2 regions of the Mesorhizobium sp. WSM4844 genome follow, and region 1 is predicted to be linked to the other one. Evidence: riboswitches for the same ligand, from Rfam matches in the RefSeq annotation. Region 1 holds a riboswitch; the other holds the start of a gene.

The links. Region 1 has a riboswitch for S-adenosylmethionine ahead of AC0L2A_RS21285 (O-succinylhomoserine sulfhydrylase). Riboswitches for the same ligand answer to the same signal wherever they lie in the genome.
Region 2: linked by a shared signal. The riboswitch ahead of metX (homoserine O-acetyltransferase MetX) and the one ahead of AC0L2A_RS21285 (O-succinylhomoserine sulfhydrylase) in region 1 are both predicted to bind S-adenosylmethionine.

What each region holds. Positions count from the first base shown of each region.
Region 1 covers NZ_JBVVQB010000028.1:44,061-47,466, reverse strand. The annotation lists gene AC0L2A_RS21295 (ABC transporter substrate-binding protein) at 1-530, opposite strand, end outside; gene AC0L2A_RS21290 (2'-deoxycytidine 5'-triphosphate deaminase) at 624-1,718, opposite strand; SAM riboswitch at 1,844-1,921, shown strand; gene AC0L2A_RS21285 (O-succinylhomoserine sulfhydrylase) at 1,995-3,185, shown strand; gene AC0L2A_RS21280 (glycosyltransferase) at 3,232-3,406, opposite strand, start outside.
Region 2 covers NZ_JBVVQB010000031.1:49,116-52,521, forward strand. The annotation lists gene AC0L2A_RS22475 (prephenate/arogenate dehydrogenase family protein) at 1-190, opposite strand, end outside; gene hisC (histidinol-phosphate transaminase) at 197-1,306, opposite strand; SAM riboswitch at 1,479-1,556, shown strand; gene metX (homoserine O-acetyltransferase MetX) at 1,677-2,846, shown strand; gene metW (methionine biosynthesis protein MetW) at 2,962-3,406, shown strand, end outside.

The DNA.
Region 1 (3,406 bases):
ATCAGGTCGGCGACCGCCTCCTCCTGGGTTGGATAGAGCTTCGCCTCGGCGCCGGCCTTGCCATAGACATCCTGGGCATAGTCGGCCTGGGTGGTCGAAGCCTGGGCGCCGACTGTCTTGCCGGCGAGTGCCGCCGGTTCGGTCGAGGCAATATCGCTGTCCTTCAAGGCCACCAGCGAAAGCGGCGTCGTATAGTATTTGTTGGTGAAGGAGACCTGCTTCTTGCGCTCCTCGGTAATGCTCATGGACGCGATGATGGCGTCGAATTTTTTGGCCTGGAGCGCCGGGATCATGCCGTCCCAGTCCTGCGTGACAAGTTCGCATTCGACCTTCATCTGAGCGCAAAGCGCATTGGTGATGTCGATGTCGAAGCCGACGAGCTTGCCATCCGCGGTGATGGTGTTGAACGGCGGATAGGCGCCTTCAGTGGCGATCTTCAACTTTTCCTGTGCTTGCGCCGACAGCGACCCGACTGACATCGCCAGCATGACGGCTGTTGCTGCCGATGCGATCCATCTTGAAATCTGCATTTTTTGTTCCCCTTGTTCCAACCGTATTGACGGCTAAGACAGCCAAGCACGACCCGTAAGGTCAGGCAAGCATGGTCTGATCATAGTGGGCGATCAGCGCGCGGCGCGAAAATGCTTGGACAGTTTCAGGCCCTGCGCCTGATAGTTCGAGCCGAGATCTGTGCCGTAGAGCGCCTGCGGCCGCTTCAGCATGTGCTCGTAGACCAGCCGTCCGACGATCTGGCCGTGATCGAGGATGAACGGCACTTCGTGGCTGCGCACTTCGAGCACGGCCCGGCTGCCGGTGCCGCCCGAGGCCGAATGGCCGAAACCCGGATCGAAGAAACCGGCATAGTGGACGCGGAATTCGCCGACCAGCGGATCGAAGGGCGTCATCTCGGCGGCATAGAGCGGCGGCACATGCACCGCTTCCTGGCTGACGAGGATATAAAATTCGTCCGGATCGAGCACCAGTTCGCCGGCGCCGCTCTTGTAGAGCGGGTCCCAGAAATCGACGACATCCTGCGCGGCGCGCTTGTCGACATCGACCAGGCCGGTGTGGTGCTTGCCGCGGTAGCCGACCAGCCCGTCCTTGTCGCCATCGAGGTCGATCGACAGTGCGATGCCGCCGCCGGAAATGTTCGGCGGCTCGGTGGCGACGAGCGTCTCGGCACGGTGCAATTCGTGCAGCTCGCTTTCCGACAAAAGCGCATTGCCGGTGCGGAACCGGATCTGCGACAGCCGCGAGCCGGCGCGGACGACGATCGGAAAGGTGCGCGGGCTGACTTCGAGATAGAGCGGGCCGTTGTAGCCGGCAGCGATTTTGTCGAACTCGTGGCCGCGATCGGTCATCACCCGGGTGAAGATGTCGAGCCGCCCGGTCGAGCTTTTTGGGTTGGCCGAGGCGGAAATGTTTGCCGGAAGCGCCAGGCTCTCGAGCAGCGGCACGATATAGACGCAGCCCGTCTCCAGCACCGCACCATCGGTGAGATTGATTTCGTGCAGCTTCAGGCGGTCGAGTTTTTCAGCAACCCTGTGGTTGGGGCCGGGCAGGAAGGAGGCGCGCACCCGCCAGGCCTTGTCGCCAAGCCTGAGGTCGAGGCTGGCCGGCTGGACCTGGTCGGCGTCGAGCGCGCGCGGCGACTTCAGCGCGCCCGACTGGTACAGGGCGGAAATATCCTGATCCGGAAGAATGCCTGTTTGCCGCAAAGTCTGGCTCCGCTCGAAGGCCGGGCGTGGTCTCGTCTTGTCGCAGGTTCTTGCCGTGGAACCCGCTGGTACAAACCTCTTAATCATGCCGGCAATTGACGCAAGCGCGGTGCAGGTCTAAAGGATCGTTATCCCGTGGTGATTTGGCCGGTCGGCTTGCAGCCACGTTAAACAAGTCGCTAAAGGACCGTCGGGCCGAAAGGCCGTACGACCGGTTGCGACTTTCGCGGCCGGTTTTTTTGTGTTTGGACCATTTTTTGTGTTTGGAACAAGGTGATGACGAGCAAAACGCGCAACTGGAAGCCTCAGACCGCCCTCGTGCATGCAGGAACGCTGCGTTCCGGCTTCGGCGAAACCTCCGAGGCGATGTATCTCACGCAAGGCTATGTCTACGACACGGCGCAGGCGGCGGAAGCCCGCTTCAAGGGCGAGGAACCGGGCTTCATCTATTCGCGCTATGCCAATCCGACGGTCGACATGTTCGAGAAGCGCATGTGTGCGCTGGAAGGTGCCGAAGATGCCCGCGCCACCGCATCCGGCATGGCGGCGGTGACGGCGGCGTTGCTGTGCAGTGCCCGGGCCGGCGACCACATCGTGGCGGCGCGCGCGCTGTTCGGCTCCTGTCGCTGGGTGGTCGAGACGCTGGCGCCGAAATACGGCATCGAGGCGACGCTGGTCGACGGCACCGACATCGCCAATTGGGAAAAGGCGGTCAGGCCCAACACCAAGTTGTTCTTCCTTGAAAGCCCGACCAATCCAACGCTGGAGGTCGTCGACATCGCAGCCGTAGCCTCGCTTGCCGATTCGATCGGCGCGCGGCTGATCGTCGACAACGTCTTTGCCACGCCCTTGCAGCAGAAGCCGTTGCAACTCGGCGCCCATATCGTCGTCTATTCGGCGACCAAGCACATCGACGGCCAGGGGCGCTGCCTCGGCGGCATCATCCTGTCGGACAAGAAGTGGATCGACGAGAATTTGCACGACTACTTCCGCCACACCGGTCCCAGCCTCTCGCCCTTCAATGCCTGGACGCTGCTGAAGGGCCTGGAGACGCTGCCGCTGCGCGTGCGCCAGCAGACGGAAAGTGCCGGCCGGATCGCGGACTTCCTCGCCGAGCGATCGGAAATTGTCCGCGTCATCTATCCCGGCCGCGCCGATCACCCGCAGGCGGCGATCGTCAAGAAGCAGATGTCGGGCGGCTCGACGCTGATCTGCCTCGACGTCAAGGGAGGCAAGCAGGCGGCCTTCGCCTTCCAGAACGCGCTCGATGTCGTGCTGATCTCCAACAATCTCGGTGACGCCAAGAGCCTGATCACCCATCCGGCGACGACGACACACAAGAATCTGAGCGACGAGGCGCGGGCCGAACTTGGCATCGGGCCAGGCACGCTCAGGCTGTCCGTCGGACTGGAGGACATTGACGACCTGCTCGAAGACATCGAGCAGGCCTTGAAAGCCGCGAGCTAGGGATACGCGCCGAACTGCTGCGCTCTGATCTGCAAAGCAGGCGGGGTCAGGCGCGCGACGGCGTCTCTTCCAATTCCGCAACGGCGCTGGTTTGGATGGTCATCGTGTTGCCGCGCCAGTCGACGGCACCGCTGAGCCAGCCGCGCACCCAGATGGCGGGAAGCATCACGTCGCGCGCAACCATCGCCGGGATCATGCGCAGCGACAGGTGCCAGCCCTTG
Region 2 (3,406 bases), on a different contig from region 1:
CCGCCTCTTTCGCATCCGACGTGTAGAAGGAGCCGAGGCCGAGTTGTTTCGCCCGCGCCAGCGTCGTTTCGCTGCGCGTCGAGATGGCGACATGACCGGCAAGGCCTTCGCGATGGATTACGCGGGCCAGCGACGAGCCGATCAGGCCGATGCCGACCAGCGCGATCTTTTCGAACATCGGTGATGTCATGGTGTTCTAGCTTTTCAGAAATGTCGCCAGCGACGCGACAACGCCGCGATTGGCCTCTTCGGTGCCGATGCTCATGCGCAGCGCATTCGGGAAGCCGTAGCCGGAAACGCGCCGCAATATGTAGCCGCGCGCACAGAGGTAATCGTCCGCGGCTGCCGCCGAATGTTTTTTGTCTTCGGGAAAGTGGATGAGGACGAAATTGCCGACGCTCGGCGTCACCCGCAGTCCGAGCCTGGTCAACTCCTCGCTCACCCAGGTCAGCCAGGTCTCGTTATGCGCCACGCTTCGCTCGACATGGGCACGGTCGCGGATCGCGGCAATGCCGGCCTCGATCGCCGTCGCGTTGACGTTGAAGGGACCCCGCACCCGGTTGATCGCATCGATGACATGCAACGGTGCATACATCCAGCCGATCCGCGCGCCGCCGAGGCCGAGCTTGGAGAAGGTGCGGGTCATGACCACGTTTTCCGCGCCAGCCACCAGTTCGACGCCGGCTTCATAGTCGTTGCGGCGGACATATTCGGCATAGGCTGCATCAAGCACCAGAAGCACGTTTCGAGGCAGGCTGGCATGCAGGCGGCGCACCTCCTGGAACGGCAAATAGGTGCCGGTCGGGTTGTTGGGATTGGCGAGGAAAATGATCCTGGTACGCGCCGTCACCGCAGCGAGGATCGCGTCGACGTCGGCGCGCTCATTGGTTTCCTTGACCGAGACCGGGACAGCACCTGCCGACTGGATATAGATCTTGTAGACCATGAAGCCGTGTTCGGTGATCACAGCCTCGTCGCCGGGTGCGAGATAGGTCTGCGCAAGCAGGCCCAGAATCTCGTCGGAACCGTTGGAACAGACGATGTTCGCCGGATTGAGGCCATGCACCTCGGCGATCGCCTCCCGCAGGCGCCTGGCGGTGCCGTCGGGATATATGTCGAGCTTGGCCGCAACGTCGCGCGCGGCTTCTATCGCCTTCGGCGAGGGGCCGAGCGGATTCTCGTTCGACGACAATTTATGGACCTTGGCAACGCCGGCCGGCGCCGTGCTTTTGCCCGGCACATAGGCCTCGATCTCCATGATCCCCGGGCGGGGCGTTGGACGTGCCTGATCCGATGCCTGGTTCATATTGCAAAAATCCGTCGAGAACGCTTCCGCTGCTCCAACGCGATGCGAATTTCGGATCCGCCACACTGGAAGCCGCCGCGGAAATACAAGTCGTGGCCTGGAATGTCGAGAGGCGGCAATGATCGGTGCGTGACTGGCCGTTGACGCCGAGGCGCGCCGGTCCTAAAGAAAGGCGAAATCCCGTGGTGATTTGGCCGGTCGGCTTGCAGCCACGTTAAACAACTCGCTAAAGGGCCGTTTGCATCTTGTAACCGGCTTTGCGAAGGCAATGCCGGTTTTTTTGTTGTCCGCAGCCGGCCGGACAGTCGCATCGACCCGAAAATCGCAATCGACTTTCGGAAAACACGATGGGTTAATGTAAGAGGATGCGATGGTCGCGCTGCGCACGAAAAGGACCAACAACGAGGCCGTCGAGCCGTCGAGCCCGGTGTTGCGTTTCGATGCCGACAAGCCGCTCAAGCTCGATGCCGGCACGCTGCTGTCACCGTTCCAGATCGCCTACAAGACTTACGGCACGCTCAACGACGCCCGCTCCAACGCCATCCTCGTCTGCCATGCACTGACCGGCGACCAGCATGTCGCCAGCACCAATCCAGTGACCGGCAAGCCGGGCTGGTGGGAAGTGCTGATCGGCCCCGGCAAGATCATCGACACCAGCCGCTTCTTCGTCATCTGCTCGAACGTCATCGGCGGCTGCCTCGGCTCGACCGGCCCCGCCTCGACCAATCCAGTCTCCGGCAAGTCCTACGGGCTCGACCTGCCGATCATCACCATCCGCGACATGGTGCGGGCGCAGTTGATGCTGGTCGACCATTTCGGCATCGAAAAACTGTTTTCGGTGCTCGGCGGCTCGATGGGCGGCATGCAGGTGCTGCAATGGGCGTCGAGCTATCCGGAGCGCGTTTTCTCAGCGCTGCCGATCGCCACCGGCGCGCGCCATTCCTCGCAGAACATCGCCTTCCATGAGGTCGGCCGGCAAGCGGTGATGGCCGATCCCGACTGGCATGGCGGCAAGTATTTCGAGCAGGGCAAGCGCCCGGAAAAGGGACTGGCTGTGGCGCGCATGGCCGCTCACATCACCTATCTGTCGGAGGCGGCCCTGCACCGGAAGTTTGGCCGCAACCTGCAGGACCGTGAAGCGCTCACCTTCGGTTTCGACGCCGACTTCCAGATTGAGAGCTATCTGCGCCATCAGGGCATGACCTTCGTAGACCGCTTCGACGCCAACTCCTATCTCTACATGACCCGGGCGATGGACTATTTCGACCTCGCCGCCGATCATGGCGGCCGGCTGGCCGACGCCTTTGCCGGCACCAGGACCCGTTTCTGCCTGGTCTCCTTCACCAGCGACTGGCTGTTCCCGACCGAGGAGAGCCGCTCGGTCGTTCACGCGCTGAACGCGGCCGGCGCCTCGGTGTCCTTCGTCGAGATCGAGACCGATCGCGGCCACGACGCCTTCCTGCTCGACGAGCCGGAGCTGTTCGCCGCCATCAACGGCTTCATCGCGTCGGCGGCCCGCGCTAGGGGGCTCAGCGCATGACCCTGAAAAATTGCAGGCTTTCCGGACCGGCATCTTGCGCCAGGCAGCAGCGCATGACGCCTGAAGTTTGCAGGCTTTTCGGATCAAGGTCATGCGCCAGTCAAAGGCCACGATCATGAGTGTCAACCACGCCCAGCGCGTCGACCTCGAAGTCGTCGCCGATCTCATCCCGCCGCAGTCGCGGGTGCTGGACGTCGGCTCCGGTGATGGCCTGCTGCTCGAATTGCTGCAGGCAACGAAGCAGGTCGACGGCCGTGGGATGGAACTGTCGCAGCGCGGCGTCAACGAATGCGTGGCACGCGGCCTGTCCGTCATCCAGGGCGACGCCGACAAGGACCTCAAATTCTATCCCGACAAGGGTTTTGATTTCGTCGTCCTGTCGCAGACCTTGCAGGCGACCCGCAACCCGAAGCTGGTGCTCGACGAGTTGCTCAGGATCGGCAAGCACGCCATCGTCTCCTTCCCCAATTTCGGCCACTGGCGGGTACGCCTTTCGCTGTTCGTCGAAGGGCGGATGCCGGTGACCAAGGACCTGCCCTATTCCTGGTACGACACGCCCA